2 regions of the Nitratireductor sp. J20-h4 genome follow, and region 1 is predicted to be linked to the other one. Evidence: predicted binding sites of a transcription regulator. Region 1 holds the regulator's gene; the other holds the start of a gene.
The links. The regulator LexA, encoded in region 1, represses DNA repair genes until DNA is damaged. The targets are predictions, from matches to a motif close to TGTTCNNNNTGTGTTCNG.
Positions count from the first base shown of each region.

Region 2: ACT2B0_RS22355 (ImuA family protein) is a predicted target of LexA. The motif match lies at 3,161-3,178, and genes of this name have one in related genera.

Region 1 is NZ_CM165557.1:1,792,431-1,796,618, forward strand. Features, by position in the region: gene ACT2B0_RS08755 (ComEC/Rec2 family competence protein) at 1-872, shown strand, start outside; gene lexA (transcriptional repressor LexA) at 972-1,682, opposite strand; gene ACT2B0_RS08765 (phosphate ABC transporter ATP-binding protein) at 1,894-2,715, opposite strand; gene ACT2B0_RS08770 (PstA family ABC transporter permease) at 2,712-3,545, opposite strand; gene pstC (phosphate ABC transporter permease subunit PstC) at 3,529-4,188, opposite strand, start outside.
Region 2 is NZ_JBQUVI010000001.1:175,630-179,817, forward strand. Features, by position in the region: gene dinB (DNA polymerase IV) at 1-275, opposite strand, end outside; gene ACT2B0_RS22345 (SOS response-associated peptidase) at 289-963, opposite strand; gene ACT2B0_RS22350 (ATP-dependent helicase) at 976-3,045, opposite strand; gene ACT2B0_RS22355 (ImuA family protein) at 3,229-3,990, shown strand; gene ACT2B0_RS22360 (Y-family DNA polymerase) at 3,905-4,188, shown strand, end outside.

The DNA of each region.
Region 1 (4,188 bases):
CGGTCGGGCTGGAGGGACCGGCGCTGGCGGTGATGGGCCAGGGGATCGCCATCATGGTGGCGGTGGCGCGCCGGGTCTCCGAGCACAGCCCGATCGACGCCGTTGGCGCGATGCCGCCGCTGGCGCTGATCCTGTTCACCGGCGCGCTTCTGGCCGCCACCATCGCCACCACCGGCCTGCGCTGGCTGGCGCTGCCGCTCGCACTGGCCGGAATTGCGGCGTTCGCCGCGCGCACGCCGCCCGACCTGATGGTGTCGGAGGACGCGCGACTGGCCGCGATCATGCGCCATGACGGCCGGCTCGCCGTCAACCGCGCGCGGCCGAACGGTTTTACCATCGGCATCTGGCAAAAAGCGCGCGCGGCGACGGGCTTCGTCAAACCGCTCGAGCGCCCCGACCGGGCCGCGTCCGACGCAAAACCCGGCGGCAAGGCCGGCGCCGACCCGCGCTTTGTCTGCGACGCTGCGACCTGCGAGGCCGTCGATCCACGCGGCGCCATGGTGGTGCACGCCGAAACCCAGGCCGCGGCCGCGCCATATTGCGGCCGGGCGAGCGTGATCGTGATCGCCGACGCGACCGCCGCCAATCCGTGCCGGGCAAGAAACGTTCTTGTCGTGACGGCCCGCGATCTCGCCCGCCGCGGCAGTCTCGAGGTGCGTTTCAAGCAGGTTGGAACCGAGGGCGCCAGCGCGAGCGAAGAACCGCTGCGCGCCGAAGCGCGCTTCGCCCTGCCGCGGAACGAACGGCCATGGTTCGCGCACCGCAAATTCTCGCGCGAAGCGCGCGGGCTCGCGCCCTACAAACGCGGCAAGAAAGGCACGAAGGACAAAAAACGCAAAGGCGGGAAGGACGCCACGGGCGGCAAGACCTGAGCCGTCAGCCGTCGCAACGGGATGGCTGGCCCGGAACGCGGCCGCGGACCGGCCGGCTCCGGCCGAAACCCGCCCGGCGCGCCCGGCGCCGGGGAAAAATCAGTAGCGGCGGATTAGGCCGACCAGCCGTCCCTGCACCTTGACCTGATCGGGGCCGTAGATACGGGTCTCATAGGCCGGGTTGGCGGCCTCGAGCGCGATCGAGGCGCCCTTGCGCCGAAACCGTTTCAGGGTCGCCTCGGCGTCTTCCACCAGCGCCACCACGATGTCGCCGGGATTGGCGGTCGCCGCGCTGCGAATGATGACGGTGTCGCCGTCGAGAATGCCGGCGTCGATCATCGAATCGCCGCGCACCTCGAGCGCGTAATGGTCGCCGGCCGACAGCATGTCGGGCGGCACGGTGATCGCGTGCGTCTGGTGCTGGATGGCGTCGATCGGCACGCCGGCGGCGATCCGCCCCATGACCGGCACCGACACGCCGCCGGCATCGTCATTGTCCGACACGGGCGGGGCCGGTTTGGGTTTCGGTTTGCCGAGACTGCCCTCGATGACGCTCGGCGAAAAGCTGCGCGGTCGCCCGAGCCCCGGCGAGATCGATTCCGGCAGGCGCAGCACTTCCAGCGCGCGGGCGCGATTGGGCAGCCGGCGGATGAAGCCGCGCTCCTCCAGTGCGGTGATCAGCCGGTGGATACCAGATTTGGAGGCCAGATCGAGCGCTTCCTTCATCTCGTCGAAGGAGGGCGGGATGCCGGTCTCCTTCAGTCGTTGATGGATGAACAGCAGCAGTTCGTGTTGTTTTCGGGTTAGCATGGTCGCCCCCAGCGGAATCATCGACAAACAAAACCAGAACAAACTCTATCTGTTCTCACCTTGTTCCGCAAGTGTCCGACCGTTGAATGTCCGAGGCGGACGCCGGCAAGGGCTGCGGGCGGCCAGTTGCGCACGACCTGCCCGTCAGCGCGATGCCCGCGGGGCCGGGGGGCGTCCGGTGTCGGGGCGCTCGGCGGTGTACGACCCGGCGTTACGCCACTCGTCCGTTGAGATAGTCGTCCGTGACCTGGTTTTGCGGCCGTTCCGACAGATCGGCCATCGTGCCGTGCTCGAGCAGATAGCCGGTCCCGCACCGCGTCCAGAACAGCGCGCACCGGTCGGCAATCCGTCTTGCCTGCGACAGATTGTGCGTGACGATCACCAGCGTGACGCTGTCCTTGAGTTTCAGCAGCAGGCGCTCGATCGTCATCGTCGACATCGGGTCGAGCGCACTGCACGGTTCGTCCAGAAGCAGAATTTCCGGCCGCGTCGCCAGCGCCCTGGCAATGCACAGGCGCTGCTGCTGACCGCCGGACAGCGCGCAGGCCGACATGTCGAGCCGGTGACCGATCTCCGCCTGGAGGCCGACGGCGCGCAGGCACTCGTCGATGCGCGCCTCGCGGTCGGCTCGCCGACGCACGCCGAACTCGCTCAACACGATATCAAAATTGCGGCGGATCGAGAACGGAAACGGGTTCGGTTTCTGAAACACCATGCCGACGCGCTTGCGCAAGCGCAGCAGGTCGGCATCCCGCCCCAGCACGTCGGTGTCGCGCACAAGGATGCGGCCCGTCACCCTGGCGCCCGGGATCAGGTCGATCAAACGGTTGAGGCAGGTCAGCAGGCTGGTCTTGCCGCAGCCCGACGGGCCGATCAGCGCGGTGATGCGTCCAGGCGGGATCGACAAGGTGACGTCGGACAAGGCGGTGAGGGCGCCGTAGGCAATCGTGAGGTTTTCGACGCGAATATGGCTCGCTTCGACGCGGCCCGGCGACACATCGATCGTCCGGGGGCCTGTGGTTTGCACGTTCATACGAACTCCCTGCCTTGCTTGCCGTCCAAAGCCGTAAACAGAGCGACGACGGCGGCGACCGAGACCAAGAGCACCGTGGCGGTCGCGAACGCGTTGCCGTCGCCGCCGGGAACGTTCATCGCCAGATCGAGGATGTGGACCGCCATGGTCCGTCCGGAATCGAAAACCGAATCCGGCATGCGCACCACGTAGCCGCTGGTGAAGATCAGGGCGGCGCTCTCGGCGACCGCGCGTCCGAAGCCGAGCCCCAGCCCGGCGAAGATGCCCGGCGCGGCGGCCGGCAGCATGATCGACCAGACGATCCGCCGCTGCGGCAGGCCGAGCGCGTAGCCGGCCCTGCGGTCTTCGCCGTGCATGCGCAAGGTGGTTTCAGCCACGCAGGCCGCGATCGGCAGGATCATCAGCGCGAGCGTCAGCCCGCCGGCCAGGATGGAAAAACCGAAGCCGAGCCAGTCGCAAAAAATCATGTTGCCGGCCAGACCGAAGACGATCGAGGGAACGGCGGCGAGCACGCCCAGGCACCCCCGCGTCAGGCGCGCGGCCGTCGCCTCCGGGCGCACCGCCTCGACCAGGAACACGGCGGCTCCGACCGCCAGCGGCAAGGCGGCCGCCAGCGCCACCGCCGTCACCGCCGCCGTCGACACAAGCACCGGCGCGATGCCGCCGGCGCGCCCGGCCGCGCGCGGCGCGGTGGTGAGGAAGTCCCATGACACCAGCGCCGCGCCGCGCGTGACCACATGCACAACGATGGCGGCCAGAACGAACACCACCGCCGCCACCGCCGCCCGCACCACAAGGTCGTTGACGAAAGGCCTAAGACTGCGCCGCATCGGCCCCGCCCCAGTACCAGCGCATGACAAGCAGCAACCCGACCAGCGCCATCAGCACCAGGCCGGATACGAACAGGGCCGAACGATGCACGTCGATGGCGTAGGCCATTTCGAGCGCGATGTTGGCCGGCAGCGTGCGCACGGACGCAAACGGACTGTCTGGCATGGCGACCGCGTTTCCGACCACCATCAGCACGGCCATCGTTTCGCCGAGCGCGCGGGCGAGCCCGAGCATGCAGGCGGCCGCGACCGCCCCCTTTGCAGACGGCAGCACGATGCGCTTGATCGCCGCGTGGCGGGCGCATCCGAGCGCCAGGCTGCCCAGATAGAGCGAGGCCGGCAGTTGGCGCAGGCCCGCCTCGGCCAGAACGGCCACGGTCGGCAGCACCATGATCGACAAGACGATCACGCCGGCCAGGAGCGACGTGCCCGGCGGCTGCCATGCCGCGATATGCGGCACCAGCACCGTCATGCCCCACAGGCCGTAGACGACCGAGGGGATGGCCGCCAGGGTCATCAGCACCACGCGAAAGGCCGCGCCGGCGAGATCGCCGGCATAGTAGCGGATATACACCGCGCACAGGATTCCCAGCGGACCGGCGACGGCAAGCGCCCCGGCCGACACAGCGAGCGTGGCCGCGAC
Region 2 (4,188 bases), on a different replicon from region 1:
ATCAGCTCGGGGCAACGCCGCTTTGCCGTGACCGAGGGAAGGGCGGACCGGACACCAAACGCTCGCGCCTCATAGCTTGCTGCCGCGACGACGCCTCTGGCCGCCGATCCACCAACGGCGACAGGCTTGCCTCTCAGCTCCGGATTGTCACGCTGCTCGACTGATGCATAGAACGCATCCATGTCGACGTGCAGGATCTTGCGGACCGGGACGGCAGGGTCGATCCCTTCGCTTTCCGGCTCATGCCCGTCTCTGTCCTCGACATCAGTCAACATGTGCGGCGTGCCCTCAGACCAGCAGATCGTCATCCTTGGGATTGGCCGGCGGCTCCACAATGACCAGCATGTTGCCGGGCAGCGGCCGCTGCAGGTGTTTGACGTCCGCCCATTCCCCGGTCAGCCAGAGATCGACCTCCTCCGGCGTCGTCAGGATCGCCGGCATGGCCTTTTCGTGGATGGGCTTGACGATCTCGTTGGGCGTCGTTGTGAGAAACCCATAGAGCTCATATTCCTGCTCACCGTCGCGGACCTTCCGCACGCCTTTCCAGGGTGTCCAGAAACCGGCAAAGAACATCAGCGGCCGATCGGGGTTCTGCGCAAACCAGGCGTTCGGCACGCGGCCGCCCTCGACCTTGCTTGCGGGATCGGGTTCCGCGAACGAGGTAAAGGGCACAACGCATCGGCTCGTCGGCCCCAGCCAGCGGCGCCAGTGCGGCGATCCGACATTGCGGATATTGGTGACCCCGCGATCGGCCTTGCCTTTGACAAAGGCCGGCGGCGTCGGCATGCCCCAGGTCGCGCTGACGATCTCGCGATTGCCGTCATCGCCAACGCGAACGATCGGCGCCAGCGTGTTCGGATAAACATTGAGAGACGGCTCGTTCCAGCCGGCCTTGTCCGCCATCGCCTTGGTGAACTCGACAACCGCGTCCCGCGTCGTCGTCAGATTATAGAGATTGCACAAATCCTTCTCCTGTTAGCGCCACATTCCGCGCATCCGCGCGCCCACATCGAGGCGCATCTGCCGCGGTCCGGCATTGCTTGTCTGGCCCGGCGCGACCACCGGCCAGGTCTTATTCTCGAAAAACTGCAACAACATAGCGGGTATGAACCGTGTCCGCGAGGCATAGACATGCCGGTCGCCGGTCGAAGACTGTCCATGGGTGAAGAAACGCTGCGGAACGACAAGGTTCAGACTGTCCTTCGCCCGTGTCATGGCCACGTAGAGCAGTCTGCGTTCTTCCTCGATCTCATCGGACGTGCCGACCCCCAGATCGGAGGGAATGCAGCCGTCGACGGTGTTGAGGACGAACACCGAGCGCCACTCCTGGCCCTTGGCGGAATGGATGGTGGAGAGGATCAGATAATCCTCATCGAGCAAAGGGACGCCGGCTTGGCCGGAAGTCGCATCCGGCGGATCGAGCGTCAGCTCGGTCAGGAATCGTTCGCGCGACGGATAGCCGGCGGCGATGTCCTCAAGCTGCAACAGATCCGCGCGGCGCATCTCGAAATCTTCATGGATGCGTTCCAGATGCGGCTCATACCATGACCTGATCCGTCCCATCTCTGCCGGCCAGCCCATGTTGGCGGTGCGGAGGTCCGCGATCAGCGATACGAGACCCGGCCAGTCGGCCGCGGCACGCGACGGCGCGGGCAGGGCAGCAAGCGTCTCGACGGGATCGGCCGTTTCGGCAACCGCATCGAGTGCCGTCTGCGCCGACGCCGGCCCGACGCCCGGCAGGAGCTGCATCAGCCGGAAGCCCGCCACGCGGTCGCGTATGTTCTGGGCGAACCGCAGCGCCGCGAGCATGTCCTTCACATGGGCGGAATCGAGGAATTTCAGGCCCCCGAACTTGACGAAGGGAATGTTCCGGCGGGTCAGCTCCACCTCCAGCGGGCCGCTGTGATGGCTCGCCCGGAACAGAACGGCCTGGTCCTTCAGCCGCATGCCGCCCTCGCGGTTGTCGAGGACCTCGTCGGCGACAAAGCGCGCCTGATCCCCTTCATCGCGGACGGTCACCAGTCGCGGCTTTTCGTTGGAGGCTCGTTCCGTCCAGAGGTCTTTCGTGTAGCGCTCCTGCGCGAGACCGATGACGCCGTTGGCGGCCGCGAGAATGGGCTGCGTCGAGCGGTAATTGCGGTCGAGCGTGATCACGTCGGCCTTCGGCGAGAATTCATTCGGGAAGTCGAGGATGTTGCGAACCGTGGCGGCGCGGAACGAATAGATCGCCTGTGCGTCGTCGCCGACGACCGTCAGGCCGCGGCCACCGAGCTTGAGCGCCATCAGGATCGACGACTGCAGCCGGTTGGTATCCTGATATTCATCGACGAGAACATGGTCCCAGCGTCCGCCGATCTCGTCGGCAAGCACGGGATCGCCCATGGTCTGCGCCCAGTAGAGCAGCAGATCGTCATAATCGAGGACGTTCTGGATCTGCTTGGCCTCGACATAGGCTGCGAACAGGTCCTTCAGCTCCTTTTCCCACGCGGCACACCACGGGAAGTTCGCCCTGAGGATTTCATCCAGCGGCGCCTCGGCATTGACGGTGCGCGAATAGATGGAAAGACAGGTGCCCTTTGCGGGAAACCGGTTTTCCGTCTTCGAGAACCCCAGATCATGCCGGGCGAGGTTCATCAGGTCGGCCGAGTCCTCGCGGTCATGGATGGTGAATTGCGGATCGAGGCCGAGTTCGATCGCGTATTCCCTGAGCAGCCGGGCACCGATCCCGTGAAACGTGCCCGACCAGGCAAGCCCGTCTGCCATGATACCGGCCTTGTCGCCAAGTGCTTTCGCGCAAATCCGCTCGACCCGTTTTCCCATTTCGGCTGCCGCGCGGCGCGAAAAGGTCATCAAAAGAATGCGCCGCGGATCGGCTCCCGAAATCACGAGCTGGGCGACACGATGGGCAAGTGTATTGGTTTTCCCGGAGCCCGCGCCGGCGATGATCAGTAACGGCCCGCCGATGCCGCCATCGGGCAAATCGATGCCGTGCAGGACCGCCGCCCGCTGATTGTCATTCAATTTTTCCAGATGCGCTGCGCTCATCCCGACCCGCCTCAAACCCTTGGGAATCAACGATGCGCGTCCCACGCATCGGCGTTTTCTGCCGGTCGAGGTGACCCGAGCCCATCAAAGAGTCCGATTGACTCAAAACCGGAAAGAGAACAAATAATGAACATACCGGAGATTTTCGCCGTTGCAAAGCCCTAAAGGGGACCTTTCCGCACCATGCCGAGCCATTCGGTCAGTCCCGCTATTTCCGAGCTTCGAGAGCGCATCGCGCATCTCGAAGGTCCGGGAGGACGCGCGCGCTCGGTTCTGCCCTTCGGCCTGAGTGACATCGACCGAAGGCTTCCGGGAGGAGGGCTGGGGCTTGGCTGTCTGCATGAGGTGGCGGGCGGCGGCAATGGTGCCGTGGATGGGGCAGCGGCCGCGCTGTTTACGGCCGGGATCGCGGCGCGCACGAAGGGCAAGGTGCTCTGGGTGGTCACAAGGCCCGATCTGTTCGCGCCGGCGATCGCCCAGGCCGGCCTTGCGCCCGACCGGGTGATCCATGTCGAGGCCGGCGACGAGAAGGCGCTGCTCGCCTGTTTCGAGGAAGGTTTGCGTCATGGCGGGCTCGGCGCCGTCGTTGCCGAGACGGCACGCCTCTCGATGACTGCTTCGCGCCGTCTGCAGCTGGCGGCCGAGAGCTCCAACACCATCGGCGTGGCGCTGCGCCGGTGGCGCCGGCAGACCGAAGCCGGGGATTTCGGGCAACCGACGGCCAGCGTCAGCCGCTGGAGGGTTTCCGTCCTGCCGTCGCGGCCCCTGCCGGTTCCGGGTCTTGGCCGGGCCCGCTGGCTGGTCGAACTCATAAGATGCCGCGCCGGCGAAAGTGCAGATTTTGAAGTGGAGGCGTGTGATGACACGGGTCGTCTCGCTCTTCCTTCCGAGGTGGCCCACGGATCGCCTCAGAAGGAAATCGGGCGACGCATCGCCTCCGGCTGATGCGCCGCTCGTCATGGCGGGACGAACCGGCCGCCGCCGTCTGATCATCGCGCTCGATGCCAATGCCGAACGGCTTGGCGTGCGTATCGGCATGGCCGTCACCAAGGCGCAGGCCCTGGTGCCCGGTTTGATCATCGCCGATAGCGATCCCGTCGCCGAGGCGGAGGGTCTGACCAAGCTGGCGCTCTGGGCGCTGCA